Regions from separate parts of the Lysinibacillus sp. FSL M8-0134 genome, predicted to be linked through region 1. Evidence: a T-box and tRNA genes for the amino acid it is inferred to sense, from the RefSeq annotation. Region 1 holds a T-box; the other holds one or more tRNA genes.
What was found. The T-box of region 1 lies ahead of tyrS (tyrosine--tRNA ligase). A T-box ahead of a tRNA ligase gene usually reads a tRNA of that ligase, here a tRNA-Tyr.
Positions count from the first base shown of each region.

Region 2: it has a tRNA-Tyr gene. The T-box ahead of tyrS (tyrosine--tRNA ligase) is inferred to sense a tRNA for this amino acid. The anticodon was not compared.

Region 1 covers NZ_JBBPAJ010000001.1:3,256,887-3,268,395, reverse strand. The annotation lists gene MKY49_RS16620 (NAD-dependent epimerase/dehydratase family protein) at 1-708, opposite strand, end outside; gene MKY49_RS16615 (transglycosylase domain-containing protein) at 862-3,903, opposite strand; T-box leader at 4,006-4,214, shown strand; gene tyrS (tyrosine--tRNA ligase) at 4,299-5,567, shown strand; gene MKY49_RS16605 (cobalamin-binding protein) at 5,622-6,425, opposite strand; gene MKY49_RS16600 (iron-containing alcohol dehydrogenase) at 6,548-7,753, opposite strand; gene MKY49_RS16595 (hypothetical protein) at 8,581-8,754, shown strand; gene rpsD (30S ribosomal protein S4) at 9,037-9,639, opposite strand; gene MKY49_RS16585 (sensor domain-containing diguanylate cyclase) at 10,113-11,509, shown strand, end outside.
Region 2 covers NZ_JBBPAJ010000001.1:159,454-170,962, forward strand. The annotation lists gene MKY49_RS00790 (nicotinate phosphoribosyltransferase) at 1-668, shown strand, start outside; gene nadD (nicotinate-nucleotide adenylyltransferase) at 674-1,291, shown strand; gene MKY49_RS00800 (SLC13 family permease) at 1,451-3,304, shown strand; rRNA gene MKY49_RS00805 (16S ribosomal RNA) at 3,854-5,405, shown strand; rRNA gene MKY49_RS00810 (23S ribosomal RNA) at 5,772-8,699, shown strand; rRNA gene rrf (5S ribosomal RNA) at 8,764-8,879, shown strand; tRNA gene MKY49_RS00820 (tRNA-Val) at 8,891-8,966, shown strand; tRNA gene MKY49_RS00825 (tRNA-Asp) at 8,970-9,045, shown strand; tRNA gene MKY49_RS00830 (tRNA-Thr) at 9,054-9,129, shown strand; tRNA gene MKY49_RS00835 (tRNA-Tyr) at 9,137-9,220, shown strand; tRNA gene MKY49_RS00840 (tRNA-Trp) at 9,225-9,298, shown strand; tRNA gene MKY49_RS00845 (tRNA-His) at 9,346-9,421, shown strand; tRNA gene MKY49_RS00850 (tRNA-Gln) at 9,431-9,505, shown strand; tRNA gene MKY49_RS00855 (tRNA-Lys) at 9,520-9,592, shown strand; tRNA gene MKY49_RS00860 (tRNA-Arg) at 9,610-9,686, shown strand; tRNA gene MKY49_RS00865 (tRNA-Pro) at 9,701-9,777, shown strand; tRNA gene MKY49_RS00870 (tRNA-Ala) at 9,792-9,867, shown strand; tRNA gene MKY49_RS00875 (tRNA-Ser) at 9,881-9,973, shown strand; tRNA gene MKY49_RS00880 (tRNA-Phe) at 9,978-10,053, shown strand; tRNA gene MKY49_RS00885 (tRNA-Gly) at 10,060-10,133, shown strand; tRNA gene MKY49_RS00890 (tRNA-Ile) at 10,138-10,211, shown strand; tRNA gene MKY49_RS00895 (tRNA-Asn) at 10,219-10,295, shown strand; tRNA gene MKY49_RS00900 (tRNA-Glu) at 10,297-10,368, shown strand; gene MKY49_RS00905 (nitric oxide synthase oxygenase) at 10,658-11,509, shown strand, end outside.

The sequences.
Region 1 (11,509 bases):
ACCACTCACTTCTTCAATAAGCGTTATTAAATCTTTGAGCGATATAGTACCAGATGCTGTCGCATTGTATGGACCTTCAATAGGGGTAACGCCAGCAAAATATAAAAATGCAGCGGCTTCCTCATCAGTAATATAACTCATCTTAGCATCAATGTTCGGTAATGTGATCGGTTGATTCTGTAAAATACGTTCGATATGAAAATGTAGACGGCGCGTATAATCATGTTCACCCATAACAATTGGAAAGCGGACGGCAACAACAGGGAACGAAGCCTCTTTAAATAGAACAGCCTCTGCTTGTCGTTTTCCTTCCCCATAAGAAAATTCCTCTTTGTGTCCCATGCGAATTTGATAATGATATGGATCGAAGTCTTCTTCCTTCTTCATCTTGCCATCTATTTCATAGGTTGAAAGAGTAGATGTAAAGACGAGCTTTTGGGTTTTTCCCTTCAATAAATCGCAAATTACTTGTGCTTCATTAGGAGAATAGCAAATATTATCATAGACAATATCCCACTTTTTATCAGATAAGACTTGTGCTAAAGCTTCCTGATCATTTCGATTTGCTACTAACTGCTTAACATTGGGACCAAAGGGATTACCACTTTGACCGCGTGTTAAAATCGTTACATCATGACCATTTTCAATACAAAGATCCACTAGCTTTTTACCAAAAAAGCGTGTCCCGCCTAAAACTAATATATTCATTTTCTTCCACCCCTTTAAAATAGTAGTCCTCTTTATAATGACAAAAAAACAGACTTACTACAAATCAAAAATGAAGTGTAATAAGTCTGTTTATGTTGAAATAGCTGAACGCTATCAAAAATTCTGTCTCATAATAACAAGACGCCGACTTGATTATCGTTTTGATGTTTCGGTAGGAGTCGTATTGCCACTGTCTCCTCCGTTTGTGCCATCTCCAGGATGACCTGAGCCACCATCGCCACCAGAACCATTGCCGCTATTTGAGCCGTTACCATTGTTGTCAGAACCATCGCCATTAGTTGATCCATTACCATTGTTCCCGGAGCCATTGCCGTTATTTGAACCGTTTCCGTTATTACCCGACCCATTACCGTTGTTGGAGCCATTGCCATTAGTAGGTGGCGTTGTTGGTGGTATTTGCTCTTGATCGTTGTTTTCCTCTGGGTCAGGTTTATCCTCACTACCTCCAGTAGAAACAACATTAGATTGTGGTGATGTTAATCCTGTAATATCTACAGCGACCACCACATAAGCTTGTCCACTAGCAACAGTAATACTTTGCGTTGACTCTAACACAGATGTTACAAGTGTGTTACCACCGTTCGTAACGTTATAGATACGATAACCGACAACATCGTTTGATGACCCTGACCAAGATAAAGTAGAACCATTTACTGAAGCTGATACCGCTGCTGGAGGACTACCATCCGCTGGGAAATCAACTGCTGATACCGATGAATTTGATAATGTTGAATTTTTTGGTAAAAGACTAGCAGGGTTTCCGCCAAGTCTACCTAACATTCGTTTAATAAAGGCTTGATTAATGCCTGCACCACCTGATTTAACAAATTCTGCTGGTGTATTTGGTAGAGCATTATAGGTTTTTCCTTTAATCGTCACAACACTTGAAGAGGCTAAGCTATCATCTGGTTGTGATGGTAAAAATACTTTCGCATTAAATAAATCAGAACGCACAAGACCCGCATTCGCACAAGCCGTAGAAGGAGCCATACCTGAAATACCACAGAATGAAGCAGTGACAACATTTTTAGGTGCCTTAAAGCTTGTAGGAGGATCAATTAACTGAGGATCCGCATCATAAACGGCATTCATTAAAGTTCCCCATAGTTTATTCACACGAACACTTGGTTGTAAATACGTGTTATTAAATACATTAAGTGGACGAGGTTGATCGTATCCCATCCAAACACCTAGAGAAACATTTGGGTTATAACCAACTAACCAAACATCTTTATAATCTTGAGATGTCCCTGTTTTTGCAGCGAAATCAGAAGAAAATTTTAATGTATTACGTGCCATCGTACCAGTTCCTTTAGTTAGGACATCACGCATCATATCTGTCACGATATAAGACGTTTCTGGACTAAATACTTGTACTGGTTCCACCTCATGCTGGTAAATAATATTTCCTTCTTGATCTTCGATTCGATCAATCATATAGGCGTCAACGAATTGACCACCATTTGCAAAAGTTGCAAAAGCATTTGTATTTTCTTCTACAGTAGTCCCTTCACTTAAAGCACCAATACCAGTTGCTAGGTTAGTGAAGTCATCTGGGTGTAATTTTGTGAATCCCATTTTTACTAACAGTTCAGCGGGGCGTCTATTAATAATATCATTATATAAACGTAGCGCTGATATGTTTTGAGAGTCTGCTAAAGCCTCACGTGCAGGAATAAGTCCTCGCTCATCACTCGTAATATAGTTGCTTGGGCTCCATATACCTATAGAGAATTTCACGTCAACTAATGGGCTACCTGCACCGATAACCCCATATTCTATGGCTGGACCATAAACAAGTAATGGTTTCATCGTTGAACCGTTAGAACGATAAGCTTGTGTTGCGTGATTTAGCTGAGTTGTTTTAAAATCTCGACCACCGACAAAGCTTAAAATACGACCTGTTGAGTTTTCTATTAAAATACTTCCAACTTGAACGGGCATCTCAACATCAATTTCTTCACCCGTTACAGGATCTTTCCCTTTACCTGTGTACGTATGGCCATAGTACTGGAAGTCCTTCGCTGCTTTTTGCATCGAATCATACATATCTTTATTAATCGTTGAATAAATACGGTATCCCTTCGAACGAACATCTCGATCGGCTAAAATCATATATTTATCCTTTATTTTTTTCTCTGTCTTTAATCGTTCTGGGTCAACCCCATCTTCTTTTGCTAGTTTTTCAGCAATAATTTCTTTTGCACGAGCTTCAAGTTCATATGTTAGCCATGGATATCGATCCTCGGCACGCATTTCAGGTCCGCGGAAATCTGCAGCGATATCATAGTCTAACGCTTCTTTGTACTGTGCATCGTCAATATAACCAGCTTCTTTCATACGATATAGTACTGTTTTCATACGATCAATACCTGGTTTTAAAGCTTCCTCACTTTTTAGCTCCCCAGTATTCGTAAATGGTGTATAGGCAAATGGGGCCTGTGGAATACCAGCTATGTACGCAGCTTGTGGAAGTGACAATTCTTTCGCTTTTACTCCAAAAATTCCTTCAGCAGCTGTTTCAACACCTGCGATATTTCGTCCTGAAGAGTTACGACCATACGGAATAATATTTAAATAAGCCTCTAATATTTCTTCCTTCGTCATAAAATGTTCTAAGCGCATAGCAAGTAAAATTTCTTTTGCTTTACGTTCATAGGATACTTCATTTGTTAATACTTGGTTTTTTATAAGTTGTTGAGTAAGGGTAGATCCACCAGTTTGTGTTGCAGAGTTAGTGACATCCTGTAATAACCCACGAATAACAGCTTTTGGTACGATGCCGTTATGTTCACGGAAATACTCATCCTCTGTTGCGAGAACAGCGTTAATTACATCTGGGGCAACATTGCTGAGTGAGGTTTCACGTCGATCTAAATCTGTTCGTAATTTCCCGATATAAATATCGTTGGCAAAATAAATTTCACTGGTTTCTTCATAGCTAAAAATCTGATTTCGTAATTCTTCTTTAGAGCGCAATGGCTCTTCTTTTACAAGAGAAGCAAAATAACCAGCTCCTACTGAACCGACAAATACAGTGCCAAGCAATGCAAAGACTAAAAATAGTAAAAATAAGTTCCAGGTAACACTACCTGAAATACGTAATTTCTTCATCCATTTTTGTTCTAGTAATTCATCGATCTTTGCATTGATTTTTTCAATCCAATCTTTCAATGTATCGACCTCCTAAAATCTTGTTTATTATAGCACATATTGTTTTAGAGCGAACATAGTTATTGACAATGAAAAAGATTCGTATAGAATTATATTTATAGTTTTCTAGTGAGGAAGAGTTTGCAGTAGTGTCTATATTCCCTGTTTAGAGAGCCAGTGGTTGGTGAAAACTGGTCATAATGTAGAGACGAATTACGTACTTGGAGCTTAGACGTGCGCGCCTGCGATAAAGGCGATTGAATGAAGTGGAAGGTGGATGACATCTTCAAGCCGGGTGGTACCGCGTTAGTTTGCAACTTAACGTCCCTGCATGCAATTGTTTGCGTGTAGGGACTTTTTTTATCGAATAATGTCCATGCACGTAATGAATTTCAACCATTTTAGGAGGAATCAACATGACAAATGAATTATTACAAGATTTAGAATGGCGTGGTTTACTATACCAACAAACAGATGCTGAAGGCATGGCAAAACTGTTAGATGAACAATCTGTATCTTTATATTGTGGTGTAGATCCAACTGCTGACTCTATGCATATTGGCCATATTGTGCCACTTTTAACACTTCGTCGCTTCCAAAAAGCTGGTCACCGTCCAATTTTACTTGTTGGTGGTGCGACAGGAATGATTGGTGACCCATCTGGCCGTTCAGAAGAGCGTCAATTACAAACAGTTGAGCAAATCGATCAAAATGTCCAAGGGATCAGAAGCCAATTAGAACGTATTTTTGATTTTGCGGAAGATGGCAATGGTGCACAGCTTGTGAACAATCGTGATTGGATTGGCAATATCAACACAATTGAATTTTTACGTGATTACGGAAAATTAATTAACGTGAACTACATGTTAGCGAAAGATACAATTGCTTCTCGTCTTGACACAGGAATTTCTTTCACAGAATTTGCGTATACGTTAATTCAAGGTATTGATTATAACCATTTATACAATCACTACAATTGCCGAATCCAAGTAGGTGGATCTGACCAGTGGGGGAATATTACTACAGGTTTAGAGGTTATTCGTAAAACACATGAGGAAGAAACAAAAGCCTTCGGTATTACGATTCCTTTAGTAACAAAAGCAGATGGTACAAAATTTGGTAAAACAGCAGGTGGTGCTGTATGGTTAGATGCCAAGAAAACATCTCCTTATGAATTCTACCAATTTTGGATCAATGCTGCGGATGCAGATGTGATCAAATACTTAAAAATCTTTACATTCCTATCTCGCGAAGAAATTGAAGCTTTAGCAGTTTCAGTAGAGGAAGAGCCACATTTACGTAAGGCACAAAAAGCACTTGCCGAAGAAATGACTCGTTTAATTCATGGTCAAGAGGCATTGGAACAAGCCATCCGTATTACGGCAGCTTTATTCTCAGGAGATTTAAAAGCACTATCGGCCGATGAAATGAAGGATGCTTTTAAAGATGTTCCTTCTATTGAAATGGCGAAAGAGGACAAAAATATTGTGGACCTTCTTGTAGAGGCAGGTATTTCATCTTCAAAACGTCAAGCACGTGAGGACGTATCGAATGGTGCGATTAGTGTGAATGGTGAAAAAGTGACTGATTTAGAGTACGTTTTTGAGGCGAAGGATCGTCTAGAGGATGCATTCAGTATTGTCCGTCGTGGTAAGAAAAAATATCATATGGTGAAATTCGTATAATTTTATTGTCTAAAACAACATCCCTGTAAATAGAGGGGATGTTGTTTTTTCTTCCTATAAAAAACTTGGATGTTCTATATGCTCATATTCTTGAGGGTGTAGCATTTTAGCAAGCTTTATAGCACCTTCAATAAGACGAGGAGATGGGCGACAATAAAGCCATTCTTCCATCACATGAAGACGTTCCATTTGAATGGCATGTAGCTCTTGGGCATGTGGACGTTTTAATAAAATGGCTGGTTGTATCCGTTCAAAAGCTACACCTACCCAAGCCATCATAATGTAGTCGGGATTTCGCTTAATGATATCAGCCCAATTTGTTTGAACACTGGCTAACTCTACATCTTGGAATAGATTGACTCCTCCAGCAATTGCACTAATTTCTGTTAGCCAATTTATTTTTCCAGGTGTAAAAATAGGGTTAGGCCACCATTCCCAATAGACGCTAGGTTTCTTGGCAATCGTTTGTGCAATAGAGCGCATCTCTTTAATCGATTGTAAGTATTCATCCATGATTACTTTGGCGCGTTCTTCTACATCACAGGCTCTCCCAAGGGTCAGTAGATCCTGTGCGATTTCCTCTAATGAGTTGGCATTAAAAACAATATGAGGGATATTTCTTTTTTGTAATTCCTCGATATTTTTTTCCATACCAGGCACACTTAAGGAAGCAAGGACAAGATCGGGTGCTAATGCCTCTAAAGAGTCCATATGAATTGATAAATCTGGGCCAAGTTGTGGTAAATCTTTTACAGTTGATGGCCAATCGGAGAAATCATCCACTCCAACAAGCTGGTCAGTCAGTCCTAAATAGGCGACAAGCTCTGTATTGCTAGGACAAATTGAAATTAATCGCATAACGGTCTCCTATTCTTTTTAAGAAAAGTATAACGAGAGTTTTTAGTGTAGACAATATCATGTATGCCAAACTCATAAAAAAAAGGTGGAGAAAACAATGTTTCTCCACCTTGATTCCCTCATTAAGAAAGTGCGATTGCTTCGAGGGACTCCTCTTTTTTCGCTACAGGCCCCATTGCATTTGTGATGATTTGTTTAATATCCTCTAATGTTGCTTTACGAGGATTTGTCTCAGCACAAACATCTAACATTGCATTTTTAGCCAAGATTTCAATATCTTCATCTTTTGCCCCTAATTCACGGAAGCCGCTAGGAATATTTAAATCTTTTGATAGTTTTTCGATGGCTGTAATTGCTTTTTCAGCAGCATCACGTTTACTTAAACCATCCACGTTTTCACCTAATAACTCAGCAATACGAGCAAATCGCTCAGTACGTGCAGTTACATTGAAGCGGCAAACATGTGGCAATAAAATAGCATTACATACACCATGAGGTAGATTGTAGTAACCGCCTAACTGATGAGCAATTGCATGGACATACCCAAGTGAAGCGTTATTGAAGGCCATACCAGCTAAAAATTGAGCATAAACCATTTGCTCACGTGCTTCTAAGTCGCCACCATTTGCATAGGCACGAGGAAGGTATTCAGGGATAAGTTGAAGTACCTTTTCTGCACAAGCATCCGTAATTGGGGTTGCATTTGTCGAAACAAATGATTCAATAGCATGTGTTAGTGCATCAACCCCAGTAGCTGCTGTTAGTGCAGGAGGTAAACCAATCATTAATTCAGGATCATTAATGGAAAGTAACGGTGTCACATGTTTATCAACAATGGCCATTTTTACTTTTCTTGCTGTATCCGTAATAATAGTGAAACGAGTCATTTCACTAGCAGTACCAGCAGTTGTATTAATCGCAATTAATGGCACAAGTGGATTTTGTGATTGATCAACGCCTTCATAATCGTGAATGCGTCCACCATTCGAAGCAATAAGTCCGATACCTTTGGCTGCATCGTGAGCGCTACCTCCTCCAAGAGAAACGATTGAATCACAGCTTTCTGCATGATACACTGCAACGCCCTCTTCAATGTTTTGATCTGTTGGATTTGGTTCTGCTTTAGGGAAAATTGCTACATCAATTCCAGCAGCTGTAATGATATTTGCAATTTGTTCAGAGAGACCTAATTTGTGCAAGCCCTCATCTGTTACGATTAATGTCTTCTTCACTTCTAAATCATTTAAGCGTTTACCAACTTCTTGAATTGCTCCAGGTCCAAATAAGTTTGTTTTCGGCATAACAAATTGCTTTAGAACGTCTGACATATTTCCAACCCCTTTTTAAAAATTATTATTGCTTGAATGATGGTGTACCACCTTTCGGAATTCATCGTATTCTATTTTTTGTAAAAGTTCAACTCGTATTTTTATTAAAATTGTTAATTTTATTCATGTTATTATTTTACAAAAAAGTTAACTTGTTTATAGAGTATGTTGGATGTGTTTTGTATAAGAATATTGAAATTGATATTGTTCATAAATATTTTACTATAAAAATAAAATATATTTTTTGGAAAACGGTTCTATTTTAGGAGTTGTTAGAATAGTAAATAACTGATATTTTGTTTTTATTATAATGGTAGTGATAATGTTATTTTGGAAAGGTGTAATACTATTTTAAAGTACATAAAGCTGTCACATTTTGTGGTGATACTACAAATTGGAGAAAAATAATATTTGTTTAAGCTTATACAGCTATATAGTGAAAATTTAATTGTTTTTAACAGAGTTAATTGAAATTTTGCTGAATAATATTTCAGTGAAAAAATTTTCGATGAATGGGTGAGGTTAAGTATATGTCATTTAGGTGCACTAGCTTTAACATGTTGGTATTCTTTCCAAGGAATAGCCTAACATCTTGCTCTGCATCCCAAACACCTTGGTCCATACACTTTCAATTCTTCATCATGAGGAGGTCCATTGTAAGTGAGGGCTAAAAGAAACATAATTATTTTTATAGCAATCGTGCTTGTATGTGGTTGGTTGGGTGTTTTGGTAGACAGATTTATTCCAGGGCAACCTAAGGGAGACACTTCATAATCAGTGTACTTCCGGTTAACAGGTGGTTATTTGCGATAGTAGGGATTGTCACGATGATTTTCTGGACAGTTATGTACACAGAGATTTATCTACTAACGAAAAGTATTTGGCCAATCGTTCTTATGCATACGACAGAAGATGCACTTGTCAATCCACTCATTTTTAAGGATATATCCAAGTTGCGCAAGGGAAGAAATTTCTTGTTTCCCCAACAGCAGGGATCATAACAACATTTCTTTATCTAACTGCTTCTGAGAATAAAACGAAAAAAACAACTAATGAGAAGAACTTCGCAATCAACTTTAATAACTATTATGGATCATTAAAAAGGGTTATGGATTTTTTGAGGCGAAGTAATGTGCAAAAGCAAGGTGAATGGGTAGCTGAAAAATACAATAGTGCTAGTTTATCAGTCATGTACAAACAACTTTTAATTAAATAACGAAAAAACCCCCTGAAACAAATCGTTTCGGGGGTTTATAAAATCGTTGATTGACAAATCAAAAAGATTAACGAGAGTAGTACTCTACGATGAATGCTTCGTTGATTTCAGCTGATAATTCAGAGCGCTCTGGAAGGCGAGTGAATGTACCTTCTTTTTTGTCAGCATCAAATGTTACGTAGTCAGGTACGAAGTTGTTTACTTCGATTGCTTCTGTAACAACAGCAAGGTTTTGAGATTTTTCACGAAGAGAAATCGTTTGACCTGGTTTTACGCTGTATGATGGGATATCAACGCGTTTGCCATCTACTAAGATGTGACCGTGGTTAACTAATTGACGAGCTCCACGACGAGTACGAGCTAAACCTAAACGGTAAACTAAGTTGTCAAGGCGAGTTTCAAGAAGGATCATGAAGTTTTCACCGTGAACACCTTTCATTTTACCAGCGCGGTCAAATAGAGTACGGAATTGACGTTCGTTCATACCATACATATGACGAAGTTTTTGCTTCTCTTGAAGTTGTAAACCGTATTCTGATAATTTTTTACGTTGGTTTGGACCGTGTTGACCTGGTGCGTAAGGGCGTTTTTCGATTTCTTTACCTGTACCGCTTAGTGAGATACCAAGACGACGTGATAATTTCCAAGATGGACCTGTATAACGAGACATATTGTTGTCTCCTCCTTTAAATTTGGTTTTTTTGTTGTAAAACAAAAACCAGTAGTACCCATTCTTATGCGCATTTTATTTTCATGTATTTTCGCCTATGCAGCCGTTAGGTTACGCAATACACCATCTAATTTTCAACTGTTGAGAATCTAAGTAGTCGTACATAAGAAAATAGAGGAATAAAATACAGTCATAAGCTTATACCACTGCTGCGTTTATTTTACACAACCTCCATTGTAACTGTTTAGGACAAGGACGTCAATTATTAACATTTAAAATTTTACTAACAAAAAAATATAGTAGGAAATTCCTCACTAACGATTTTAAATGAAATGGAAATAGTTAATGATGCGCTGTGTAATGTAAATTGTAAAAGTAAGGGAGAATTACATAGTCAAAATGACACAAATTATGTATAATATATTATAAGTTAATAGTAATTGATTTGGACGTTATATAGAAAAGGTGATTTCATGACAGACCATTTACAAATGCTAAAATATATAAAATCTGATGTTTTGAGCTTTTGGGTGAGTTCGAATGAAGAACAAACTAGTTATAATGGGTATTTTTATTCATTAAAACAGTGTCTAAAGAAGCACTTGAAAATTGATAATGCTGCTTTTCTTAGTTTTGAGGGTAATTCTTTAATCCCTATTGAGGAGATGGCTTCATTAACAATTGAAACAAAGCTAAATGCTGTGTCATGGCTGATGATCGAAGCAAGTTTTTACCAACAAAAAGTAGTGGAAATTCCTTATATATTAAAAGCACGGCAGGCCTATTCAAAGATGACAGATATGGTGCTTTTTCAAGTAGAGGGCAAACATCCCATTGGTGTATTACTTGTCGAGGCGACAGAGACTTGGACAGACTTCATGACCTCGGAATACGGTGAAGAATGTATTGAAATACTTTCAAAGGTTCTTCAAATGATAAGAGATAATTTTGATGTAAAAATAAACGAAGATCAATATAGAAAACTATATAACATGACTGATTTATTTCATTCAACAATGGATATTGATTTAATTTTAGAAAACGTTTTAAAAAATATAAGGGATAATTTTCCGGATTTTAATGTTGAGCTTATTTTATCGAATGATCAAGACCGACACACGACTATCGATATTAAGCTTTTTGATTATTTATCAGAAAGGCCTGCTACAATCGAAGCATTTGTATCAGGAGAGTTGACGACAGAGCTAGCGAGTGATTTAAATTGTCGATTGCTTAATGCACCTATAAAAGGCAGGCAAGCCATCTATGGTATTTTGCAAGTAAGTGCTCCCACTACGTATCTATTTTCAACGACTGAAAAGGATTTTGTACGGATGCTCGCGCAGGCGTCAGGCAATGCACTTGAAAATGCAAAATTATATCATCAATCGCATCGCCTCGTAAGTGACTTACAACTCATTAATGAAACTTCACATCGTTTAAATATGAGGATTGACATTCATGAAATGTTATTATTCCTACAAAAGCAATTACTAAAATCTTTTCAACCAATGGAAGTTTGTTTCGCTTTTAAAAAAAATGATACATTTGAGGTAACGGGTGCGAGTACCTCGTTGTTTAGTTCGGAAGAGGGTAGAACTTATATCAAACATGTTGAAAAACATTTTACTCAAACGAATGACCCGTTGTTTATAGCCGATTTCAGCCGTTTAACTCCTCGTCAAATTGAGTATCGATCAATTATGGCGATTCCTATTTTAATGGAAGAAAAGATTAATGGTTTTAGTATTGTCTTACATAAAGAGCCATATTTCTTTTCATTCGACAGTTTTAAATTAATGCAATCGTTAATTCACCACTCATCTTTAGCCATTGCGAACTCTATTTTACGCACACAGCTTCAGGAAAT
Region 2 (11,509 bases), 3.1 Mb from region 1:
CCTACCTTTCAAAAGAGGCAAGAAAAATGCTAGATGAAGCAGGGTTTACAGAAGCTAAAATTATGGCTTCGAATGATTTAGACGAATATACAATCATGCATTTAAAATCGCAAGGTGCGCGAATCGATGCATGGGGCATCGGAACAAAGCTAATTACAGCCTACGATCAAGCTGCTCTTGGTGGAGTATACAAATTGGTTTCTATTGAAGATGAGAGGGGAGAAATGGTTGACACCATTAAAATTTCAGCAAATCCTGAGAAAGTAACTACACCAGGGCGTAAACGTGTTTACCGTATTATTAATAATGAGAATGGTCATGCTGAAGGGGACTATATTGCATTAGATGAAGAAAACATAGAACAAGAAGAAAGATTAAAAATGTTCCACCCTATTCATACGTATATTAGTAAATTTGTTACGAATTTTTCAGCAAAAGAGTTACATGAAAGTATTGTCGAAAAGGGAAAAGTGATTTATGAGGAACCGACTCTTCAAGAAATTCAAGCATATGCGAAGGAAAATTTACGTTTGCTCTGGTGTGAGTACAAACGAACAATGAATCCAGAAGAGTATCCAGTCGATTTAAGTCAAGCTTGCTGGGACAATAAAATGGAAAGCATACAGACAATTAAAGAAAAAATCTCACAAGGAAACAGCAGGAGGTAGATAAAATGGCGAGGATAGGTATTTATGGTTCATCTTTTGACCCTATTACCAATGTTCATCTTTGGACAGCAAGTACGGTCGCACACCGCTGTAAATTAGATAAAGTTATCTTTTTGCCATGCTCAAATAAACGCAAAGATAAAACGATAAAAACCGCTGATATTCATCGTTGGAATATGCTACAGCTCGCTATTGCTAAGGACGATCGTTTTATTGCAGATTCCTATGAGATGGACCAAGAAGGCTGGAACATCTACACATATGACACGATGAAATACTTTAGAGAAAAACATCCAGATGATGAAGTCCATTTTATCATGGGGGCTGATTTATTAGTGGATATTGGTGCAGGGCTGTGGAAAAAAGGCGACGCATTAGTAGCAGAAAATAAATTTATTGTAATGGCAAGACATGGCATTGATATGCTGTCCACGATTAGTCGTTCTCCTATATTAAGGAATCATGATGATGGTAGATTCCATCTAATCGATAAAGGGCTAGCGATGGAAATTAGTTCTACCTATATTCGAGAAGAATTTGCTATGCGGGGAGAACCAAGATACCTCTTGCCTAATGCATGTTACGACTATATTAAAGAACATCATCTTTATCAAAAAGAGTAAAGTACGGTTAAAAGTGTGGATAGGTGCCACACTTTTTTAATTTTGAAAAGATGGTGAATTTTATCATATGCTCCTCTAGGTAAGCTATAATAAAAAGAGCAATAACATACAATCTTTTTGCTGGTAATAATTATAATGATTAATGTTAGAAAGGAATTCATGGATGTGCAACTTACATTAACATTTCTTATTTTAGGAGTAACGATTTTCGCATTTGTGACCAATAAAGTACGGGCAGATCTTGTAGCAATTGTGTCACTTCTAGGATTTGTCATTACGAATATTTTAACGCCGGCCGAGGCATTAGCTGGTTTTTCTAACTCTGTCGTTTTAATGATTGCAGGGTTATTTGTCGTGGGTGCAGGAATTTTACGGACAGGACTTGCAGGAATGGCAGGGCAACTTTTACTTAAGTGGTCTGGTAATAGTGAGCTAAAACTATTTGTGTTACTGCTTATTATTGTAGGATCAGTCGGTGCCTTTATGAGTAATACCGGTACTGTAGCACTAATGATGCCGATAGTCGTGAGTATAGCAATTAGTATGAAAGTCAGCCCTTCTAAATTTCTTCTACCACTTTCATATGTAGCAAGTCTTTCTGGGCTGATGACTTTGATTGCATCACCAACAAATTTAATCGTTAGTCAGTTATTGGTCGACCGAGGCTATCATAAACTTGGCTTTTTTGAAGTGACCCCTATTGGTATTATCGGGATGATTGCGGGGATAACTTACTTAGTACTTGTGCGTAATATTTTGTTACCAAAGGATCGTAATCGAACTCAGACAAATGAGGGGTATAAACTTTCACCTAAGAAAATTATTAAGCAATATGATTTAAATAATCGCCTATTTAAAATCTCTGTTCCTGATGAATCACCTATTATTGAAACATCTTTAGCAGAATTAAAACTGCCAGCTACGTATATGCTTTGTATGATGAAAATTCATCGTAAATCTCAGGAGGGCATTAACTTATTACCGATGACTTATCAAGAAATGGCTGGTCCAACAAGTGTTATACATGCAAAAGACGAGCTATATGTTCAAGGTGAAGAAGAGGATATTCGTCGGTTTGTTGAGGATTATCAGCTTGAGATGCAAGGATTAGTAGAAGGAGAAGCCGACGAACTAGTATCGAAACATCTTGGTATTGCAGAAGTATTGCTCACACCTAATTCAAGCTTTATCAATGAAACGGTCAGCTCTCTTGGATTCCGAGAAAAATATAACTTAAATATCATTGGTATTAATCGTAGAGGTGGCTATAAGCTCCAAGATATGGTTTCACATAAATTGAAATTTGGAGATGCGATATTAGTGCAAGGAGCATGGGATGAAATTCTTTTGTTAGCAAGAGAGACCCAGGATGTTGTGGTTGTCGGTCAGCCTAAGGAACATGCAAGTGTAGCAGCGGCTACAGGCAAAGCTGGTATTGCAGGTATTATTATGTTGTTCATGATTTTTTTGATGGCATTCGAAATTTTTCCTGCTGTCATCTCGGTCATGATTGGTGCTGTCCTAATGATATTGACGGGTTGTTTAAGAAACATGGAAGATGCCTATAGCAATATGAATTTTGAAAGTATCGTGCTTGTAGCTGCTATGCTGCCAATGGCGACAGCATTAGAAAAAACAGGAGGCATGGCTATTTTATCTGATGGGATCATCAATGCTCTAGGCGATTTCGGACCTTATGGTGTACTAATAGGTGTTTATATTTTAACTGCTGTATTTGGTCAATTTATTAGTAATACAGCAACTGCAGTATTGTTTGCGCCGATTGCCATGAGTGCCGCCATTGCAATGGATGTAAGTCCCACAACATTTATGATTGCAGTTGCGGTAGCCGCAAGTATGGCATTTGCTACACCAATTGCTTCCCCAACAAATGCACTAGTAATGACAGCAGGGGGCTATAAATTTATGGACTTTGTCAGAATAGGGGTTCCATTACAAATTGTTATGTTCATTGTCATGATGGTAGCCATCCCATTCTTTTTCCCATTTTAAAATCTCAGGCTATCCATCTAAAGGAATCGAGAAGTACTTCTCGATTCTTTTCTAATTGATCACGTGGAGTAGATTTGATGTTTCGTCCGTCATAAATGTAAATGAAAAAGAACATAGAGAAAGTCTCAACTTTTTTTAGTCTATCTTTAGGTTGAAAACTCAATTTTAATATTCAATTATTTTGATTATAGTTCTAAAAAAAACTACTAAATTATTATCGAGGGATATGCTAAAATAAAATACAACAGCTAGTGAAAACATCTTTATTAGCCAAAATATTTTATGTTATTAATATAGGAAGTTATCCTGCTTTGAGAAAAAACTTAATTTTTTTTTAGAAAAAGTGTTGACCTTTTAAAAATAAGGGTGTAGTATTATACAAGTCGCCACGGTGACACGCTAAAATAAAGCAAAACATGAACCTTGAAAACTGAACAAGCAAAACGTAATCAATAAAGTTTTAAGTAACTAGTTTTGGCTAGTGAACGAAACAAAATTTTGGACATCAAAATTGATGCCAGCAAAACAATTTGAGCTAATCAAATTTCTTTTATGGAGAGTTTGATCCTGGCTCAGGACGAACGCTGGCGGCGTGCCTAATACATGCAAGTCGAGCGAACAGAGAAGGAGCTTGCTCCTTTGACGTTAGCGGCGGACGGGTGAGTAACACGTGGGCAACCTACCTTATAGTTTGGGATAACTCCGGGAAACCGGGGCTAATACCGAATAATCTGTTCCACCTCATGGTGGAACACTGAAAGACGGTTTCGGCTGTCGCTATAAGATGGGCCCGCGGCGCATTAGCTAGTTGGTGAGGTAACGGCTCACCAAGGCGACGATGCGTAGCCGACCTGAGAGGGTGATCGGCCACACTGGGACTGAGACACGGCCCAGACTCCTACGGGAGGCAGCAGTAGGGAATCTTCCACAATGGGCGAAAGCCTGATGGAGCAACGCCGCGTGAGTGAAGAAGGTTTTCGGATCGTAAAACTCTGTTGTAAGGGAAGAACAAGTACAGTAGTAACTGGCTGTACCTTGACGGTACCTTATTAGAAAGCCACGGCTAACTACGTGCCAGCAGCCGCGGTAATACGTAGGTGGCAAGCGTTGTCCGGAATTATTGGGCGTAAAGCGCGCGCAGGCGGTCCTTTAAGTCTGATGTGAAAGCCCACGGCTCAACCGTGGAGGGTCATTGGAAACTGGGGGACTTGAGTGCAGAAGAGGAAAGTGGAATTCCAAGTGTAGCGGTGAAATGCGTAGAGATTTGGAGGAACACCAGTGGCGAAGGCGACTTTCTGGTCTGTAACTGACGCTGAGGCGCGAAAGCGTGGGGAGCAAACAGGATTAGATACCCTGGTAGTCCACGCCGTAAACGATGAGTGCTAAGTGTTAGGGGGTTTCCGCCCCTTAGTGCTGCAGCTAACGCATTAAGCACTCCGCCTGGGGAGTACGGTCGCAAGACTGAAACTCAAAGGAATTGACGGGGGCCCGCACAAGCGGTGGAGCATGTGGTTTAATTCGAAGCAACGCGAAGAACCTTACCAGGTCTTGACATCCCGTTGACCACTGTAGAGATATAGTTTCCCCTTCGGGGGCAACGGTGACAGGTGGTGCATGGTTGTCGTCAGCTCGTGTCGTGAGATGTTGGGTTAAGTCCCGCAACGAGCGCAACCCTTGATCTTAGTTGCCATCATTTAGTTGGGCACTCTAAGGTGACTGCCGGTGACAAACCGGAGGAAGGTGGGGATGACGTCAAATCATCATGCCCCTTATGACCTGGGCTACACACGTGCTACAATGGACGATACAAACGGTTGCCAACTCGCGAGAGGGAGCTAATCCGATAAAGTCGTTCTCAGTTCGGATTGTAGGCTGCAACTCGCCTACATGAAGCCGGAATCGCTAGTAATCGCGGATCAGCATGCCGCGGTGAATACGTTCCCGGGCCTTGTACACACCGCCCGTCACACCACGAGAGTTTGTAACACCCGAAGTCGGTGAGGTAACCTTTTGGAGCCAGCCGCCGAAGGTGGGATAGATGATTGGGGTGAAGTCGTAACAAGGTAGCCGTATCGGAAGGTGCGGCTGGATCACCTCCTTTCTAAGGATTATTTCGGAATACAAACCTAGGGTTTGTAAGATTACGTTTTGCGTTCAGTTTTGAAGGTTCATTCTTCCGAATGAAATACTTCAAATATTTGCTCCTGTCGCTACGCTTTCGTCGCAAAGCTGCGAAGAAGTAGAAGCAGGCAGTAACTTTGTTCTTTGAAAACTGGATAAAACGACATTGAAATTGTAACAAACACATTTATTTTTTAAGTTTTTTATAGGCTTAATAACATTAGTAAGGTTTCAAGACACGAGCAGTTCTAGGAAGCAATCGAGTGAATGAAGGAGCGTACTTCAGTACGTGACTGATTGAACGAGTGAAGCTGACAACGAAATGCGATGTGTATTGAAAGCTGTAGGTTAAGTTATTAAGGGCGCACGGCGAATGCCTTGGCACTAGGAGCCGAAGAAGGACGGCACTAACACCGATATGCTTCGGGGAGCTGTAAGTGAGCTTTGATCCGGAGATTTCCGAATGGGGGAACCCACTACGTTTAATCGCGTAGTATCTTGACGTGAATACATAGCGTCTTGAAGGCAGACCCAGGGAACTGAAACATCTAAGTACCTGGAGGAAGAGAAAGAAAAATCGATTCCCTGAGTAGCGGCGAGCGAAACGGGAAGAGCCCAAACCAAGAGGCTTGCCTCTTGGGGTTGTAGGACACTCTATACGGAGTTACAAAAGAGCGAGTTAGATGAAGCGACTTGGAAAGGTCCGCCAGAGCAGGTAAAAGCCCTGTAGTCGAAAGTTCGTTCTCTCCTGAGTGGATCCTGAGTACGGCGGAACACGTGAAATTCCGTCGGAATCCGGGAGGACCATCTCCCAAGGCTAAATACTACCTAGTGACCGATAGTGAACCAGTACCGTGAGGGAAAGGTGAAAAGCACCCCGGAAGGGGAGTGAAAGAGATCCTGAAACCGTGTGCCTACAAGTAGTTAGAGCCCGTTAATGGGTGATAGCGTGCCTTTTGTAGAATGAACCGGCGAGTTACGATTACGTGCGAGGTTAAGCTTTAGAAGGCGGAGCCGCAGCGAAAGCGAGTCTGAATAGGGCGAAATAGTACGTGGTCGTAGACCCGAAACCAGGTGATCTACCCATGTCCAGGGTGAAGGTAAGGTAACACTTACTGGAGGCCCGAACCCACGCACGTTGAAAAGTGCGGGGATGAGGTGTGGGTAGCGGAGAAATTCCAATCGAACTTGGAGATAGCTGGTTCTCTCCGAAATAGCTTTAGGGCTAGCCTCGTGATGAGAATACTGGAGGTAGAGCACTGTTTGGACTAGGGGGCCATCCCGGTTTACCGAATTCAGACAAACTCCGAATGCCAGATATTTATACACGGGAGTCAGACTGCGAGTGATAAGATCCGTAGTCAAAAGGGAAACAGCCCAGACCACCAGCTAAGGTCCCAAAGTAATCGTTAAGTGGAAAAGGATGTGGCGTTGCACAGACAACCAGGATGTTGGCTTAGAAGCAGCCATCATTTAAAGAGTGCGTAATAGCTCACTGGTCGAGTGACGCTGCGCCGAAAATGTATCGGGGCTAAACGATTCACCGAAGCTGTGGATTGACATCTACGATGTCAGTGGTAGGAGAGCGTTCTAAGTGCGTTGAAGTCAGACCGGAAGGACTGGTGGAGCGCTTAGAAGTGAGAATGCCGGTATGAGTAGCGAAAGACGGGTGAGAATCCCGTCCACCGTATGACTAAGGTTTCCTGAGGAAGGCTCGTCCGCTCAGGGTTAGTCGGGACCTAAGCCGAGGCCGACAGGCGTAGGCGATGGACAACAGGTTGATATTCCTGTACCACCTCCTCACCGTTTGAGAAATGGGGGGACGCAGTAGGATAGGGTAAGCGCGCTGTTGGTTATGCGCGTCCAAGCAGTAAGGCGTGTGTGTAGGCAAATCCGCACACTGTAACGTTGAGCTGTGATGGCGAGTCCGTATGGACGAAGTTCCTGATTTCACACTGCCAAGAAAAGCCTCTATCGAGGTGAGAGGTGCCCGTACCGCAAACCGACACAGGTAGTCGAGGAGAGAATCCTAAGGTGTGCGAGAGAACTCTCGTTAAGGAACTCGGCAAAATGACCCCGTAACTTCGGGAGAAGGGGTGCTCTTGAGCGTGCAAGCGCATGAGAGCCGCAGTGAATAGGCCCAGGCGACTGTTTAGCAAAAACACAGGTCTCTGCAAAACCGTAAGGTGACGTATAGGGGCTGACGCCTGCCCGGTGCTGGAAGGTTAAGAGGAGTGGTTAGCGCAAGCGAAGCTGCGAATTGAAGCCCCAGTAAACGGCGGCCGTAACTATAACGGTCCTAAGGTAGCGAAATTCCTTGTCGGGTAAGTTCCGACCCGCACGAAAGGCGTAACGATCTGGGCACTGTCTCAACGAGAGACTCGGTGAAATTATAGTACCTGTGAAGATGCAGGTTACCCGCGACAGGACGGAAAGACCCCGTGGAGCTTTACTGTAGCCTGATATTGAATTTTGGTACAACTTGTACAGGATAGGTAGGAGCCAGAGATCTCGGAGCGCCAGCTTCGAAGGAGGCGTCGGTGGGATACTACCCTGGTTGTATTGAAATTCTAACCCATGCCCCTTAGCGGGGCAGGAGACAGTGTCAGGCGGACAGTTTGACTGGGGCGGTCGCCTCCTAAAAGGTAACGGAGGCGCCCAAAGGTTCCCTCAGAATGGTTGGAAATCATTCGTAGAGTGTAAAGGCACAAGGGAGCTTGACTGCGAGACCTACAAGTCGAGCAGGGTCGAAAGACGGGCTTAGTGATCCGGTGGTTCCGCATGGAAGGGCCATCGCTCAACGGATAAAAGCTACCCCGGGGATAACAGGCTTATCTCCCCCAAGAGTCCACATCGACGGGGAGGTTTGGCACCTCGATGTCGGCTCATCGCATCCTGGGGCTGTAGTCGGTCCCAAGGGTTGGGCTGTTCGCCCATTAAAGCGGTACGCGAGCTGGGTTCAGAACGTCGTGAGACAGTTCGGTCCCTATCCGTCGTGGGCGTAGGAAATTTGAGAGGAGCTGTCCTTAGTACGAGAGGACCGGGATGGACACACCGCTGGTGTACCAGTTGTCTTGCCAAAGGCATCGCTGGGTAGCTATGTGTGGACGGGATAAGTGCTGAAAGCATCTAAGCATGAAGCCCCCCTCAAGATGAGATTTCCCATTACGCAAGTAAGTAAGATCCCTCAAAGACGATGAGGTAGATAGGTTCGAGGTGGAAGTGTGGTGACACATGGAGCTGACGAATACTAATCGATCGAGGACTTAACCAAATTGTTTGAAGCATTCAATGTACGTTTATCTAGTTTTGAAAGAATAACCTTTCAACTGAATAAGTGAAGTGATGATGGCAAAGAGGCCACACCCGTTCCCATACCGAACACGGAAGTTAAGCTCTTTAGCGCCGATGGTAGTTGGGGGCTTCCCCCTGTGAGAGTAGGACGTCGCTTCGCTTATTTTTTGTGGAGGATTAGCTCAGCTGGGAGAGCACCTGCCTTACAAGCAGGGGGTCGGCGGTTCGAGCCCGTCATCCTCCACCATATGGTCCCGTGGTGTAGCGGTTAACATGCCTGCCTGTCACGCAGGAGATCGCCGGTTCGATCCCGGTCGGGACCGCCATTATTTTTGCCGGTGTAGCTCAGTTGGTAGAGCAACTGACTTGTAATCAGTAGGTCGTGGGTTCGACTCCTATCGCCGGCACCATTCCCTTGGAGGGGTAGCGAAGTGGCTAAACGCGGCGGACTGTAAATCCGCTCCTTAGGGTTCGGCGGTTCGAATCCGTCCCCCTCCACCATTTTAGGGGCATAGTTCAACGGTAGAATAGAGGTCTCCAAAACCTTTGGTGTGGGTTCGATTCCTACTGCCCCTGCCAGGTATTGAGGTACTCGTTCATATACAGCTGTTATGATTTATATAGTGGCGATTGTGGCGAAGTGGTTAACGCATCGGATTGTGGTTCCGACATTCGTGGGTTCGATTCCCATCAGTCGCCCCATTTCAACATTGGGGTATAGCCAAGCGGTAAGGCAACGGATTTTGATTCCGTCATGCCTAGGTTCGAATCCTAGTACCCCAGCCATTTTTTTCTTTAACGAGCCATTAGCTCAGTTGGTAGAGCATCTGACTTTTAATCAGAGGGTCGAAGGTTCGAGTCCTTCATGGCTCATCATTTTTATTTACTAAGCGCCCGTAGCTCAATTGGATAGAGCGTCTGACTACGGATCAGAAGGTTATGGGTTCGACTCCTGTCGGGCGCGCCAATAAATGTATTTTACGGAATGTAGCTCAGCTTGGTAGAGCACTTGGTTTGGGACCAAGGGGTCGTAGGTTCGAATCCTGTCATTCCGACCATCTTTTATTTAAATGGGGCCTTAGCTCAGCTGGGAGAGCGCCTGCCTTGCACGCAGGAGGTCAGCGGTTCGATCCCGCTAGGCTCCACCATTTCAATATTTTTGGAGGTATACCCAAGTCTGGCTGAAGGGATCGGTCTTGAAAACCGACAGGCGGGTAACACCGCGCGGGGGTTCGAATCCCTCTACCTCCTCCATTTCGGGTCAGTAGCTCAGTTGGTAGAGCATTAGATTGAAGCTCTAAGTGTCGGCGGTTCGATTCCGTCCTGACCCACCATTATTTGCGGGTGTAGTTTAATGGTAAAACCTCAGCCTTCCAAGCTGATGTCGTGAGTTCGATTCTCATCACCCGCTCCAAAATGGGCCTATAGCTCAGCTGGTTAGAGCGCACGCCTGATAAGCGTGAGGTCGATGGTTCGAGTCCATTTAGGCCCATCATTATTCCGAAGTAGCTCAGTTGGTAGTAGCACCTGACTGTTAATCAGGTTGTCGCAGGTTCGAGTCCTGCCTTCGGAGCCACGGCCCGTTGGTCAAGTGGTTAAGACACCGCCCTTTCACGGCGGTAACACGGGTTCGAATCCCGTACGGGTCATCAAGCATGTAGCACAGATGTGTGTTACATGCTTTTTTCTATATGTAGATGTTCAACCAAGACTATAAAACCATTAAAAGGTTCTGTAGCTTTTTTATGGTGAACATAGGACAGTATAAATGCTTTAGCTCATTTCAAGGTCCTGTTCCATTTATCAATCACATGTTTCACCCACTAATAAATTTGAACAAACTATTTCATATATGCAATATGTATGTTTTTTCAACAGCTATTTTCATGGTGCTTGCCGTATCGTTGCTCTAATATGAGGGTAAGTGGAGGAATCGATATGAGTATACAGGAGATAGAGCAATTCTTAAGTCAATATCAGAAAGAACAAAATAAATCAGATCTTTGGTTAGAGAATAGATTGCAAGAGATTAAGAGTGAAGGTGAATATTACCCCACAACAGAGGAACTAGTTTTTGGAGCACGTGTCGCATGGCGTAATAGTAACAAATGTATTGGACGCTTGTTTTGGCAGTCATTGCATGTAGTAGACGCACGAGATCTTTTAGACGAAGAGGATATTTTTCGAAAATTACTAGAGCATATCGAGTATGCAACAAATAGTGGGAAAATCCGCCCTACAATAACCGTGTTTGCCTCAGATCGAGTACGGATTTGGAATCACCAACTTATCCGTTATGCGGGCTATGAAACGGAATTAGGTGTTATAGGTGATTCTCATTCTGTTGCGTTTACACAAGTATGTGAAACGCTAGGCTGGAAAAGTGAGAGAACAGCTTTTGATGTGTTACCACTTGTTATACAAGTAGATGGGCGAGCTCCAAGGCTGTTTACAATTCCAGCAGAATATATTTTAGAGGTGCCAATCCGCCATCCAGAGGAAGCTGAAATAGAAAAATTAGAGATGAAATGGTATGCTGTACCCATTATCTCGAGTATGCGTTTTCGAATGGCAGGCATTGATTACCAAGCTGCTCCTTTTAATGGTTGGTATATGGGGACAGAAATTGGAGCACGTAATTTAGCTGATCATGACCGCTATAATATGCTACCAGCTATTGCTGAGATTTTTAATCTTGATACAACCAAACAAGCTTCTCTTTGGCGTGATCGTGCATTAGTGGAGCTTAATATAGCAGTTCTCCATTCCTTTAAAGAAGATGGGGTAAGC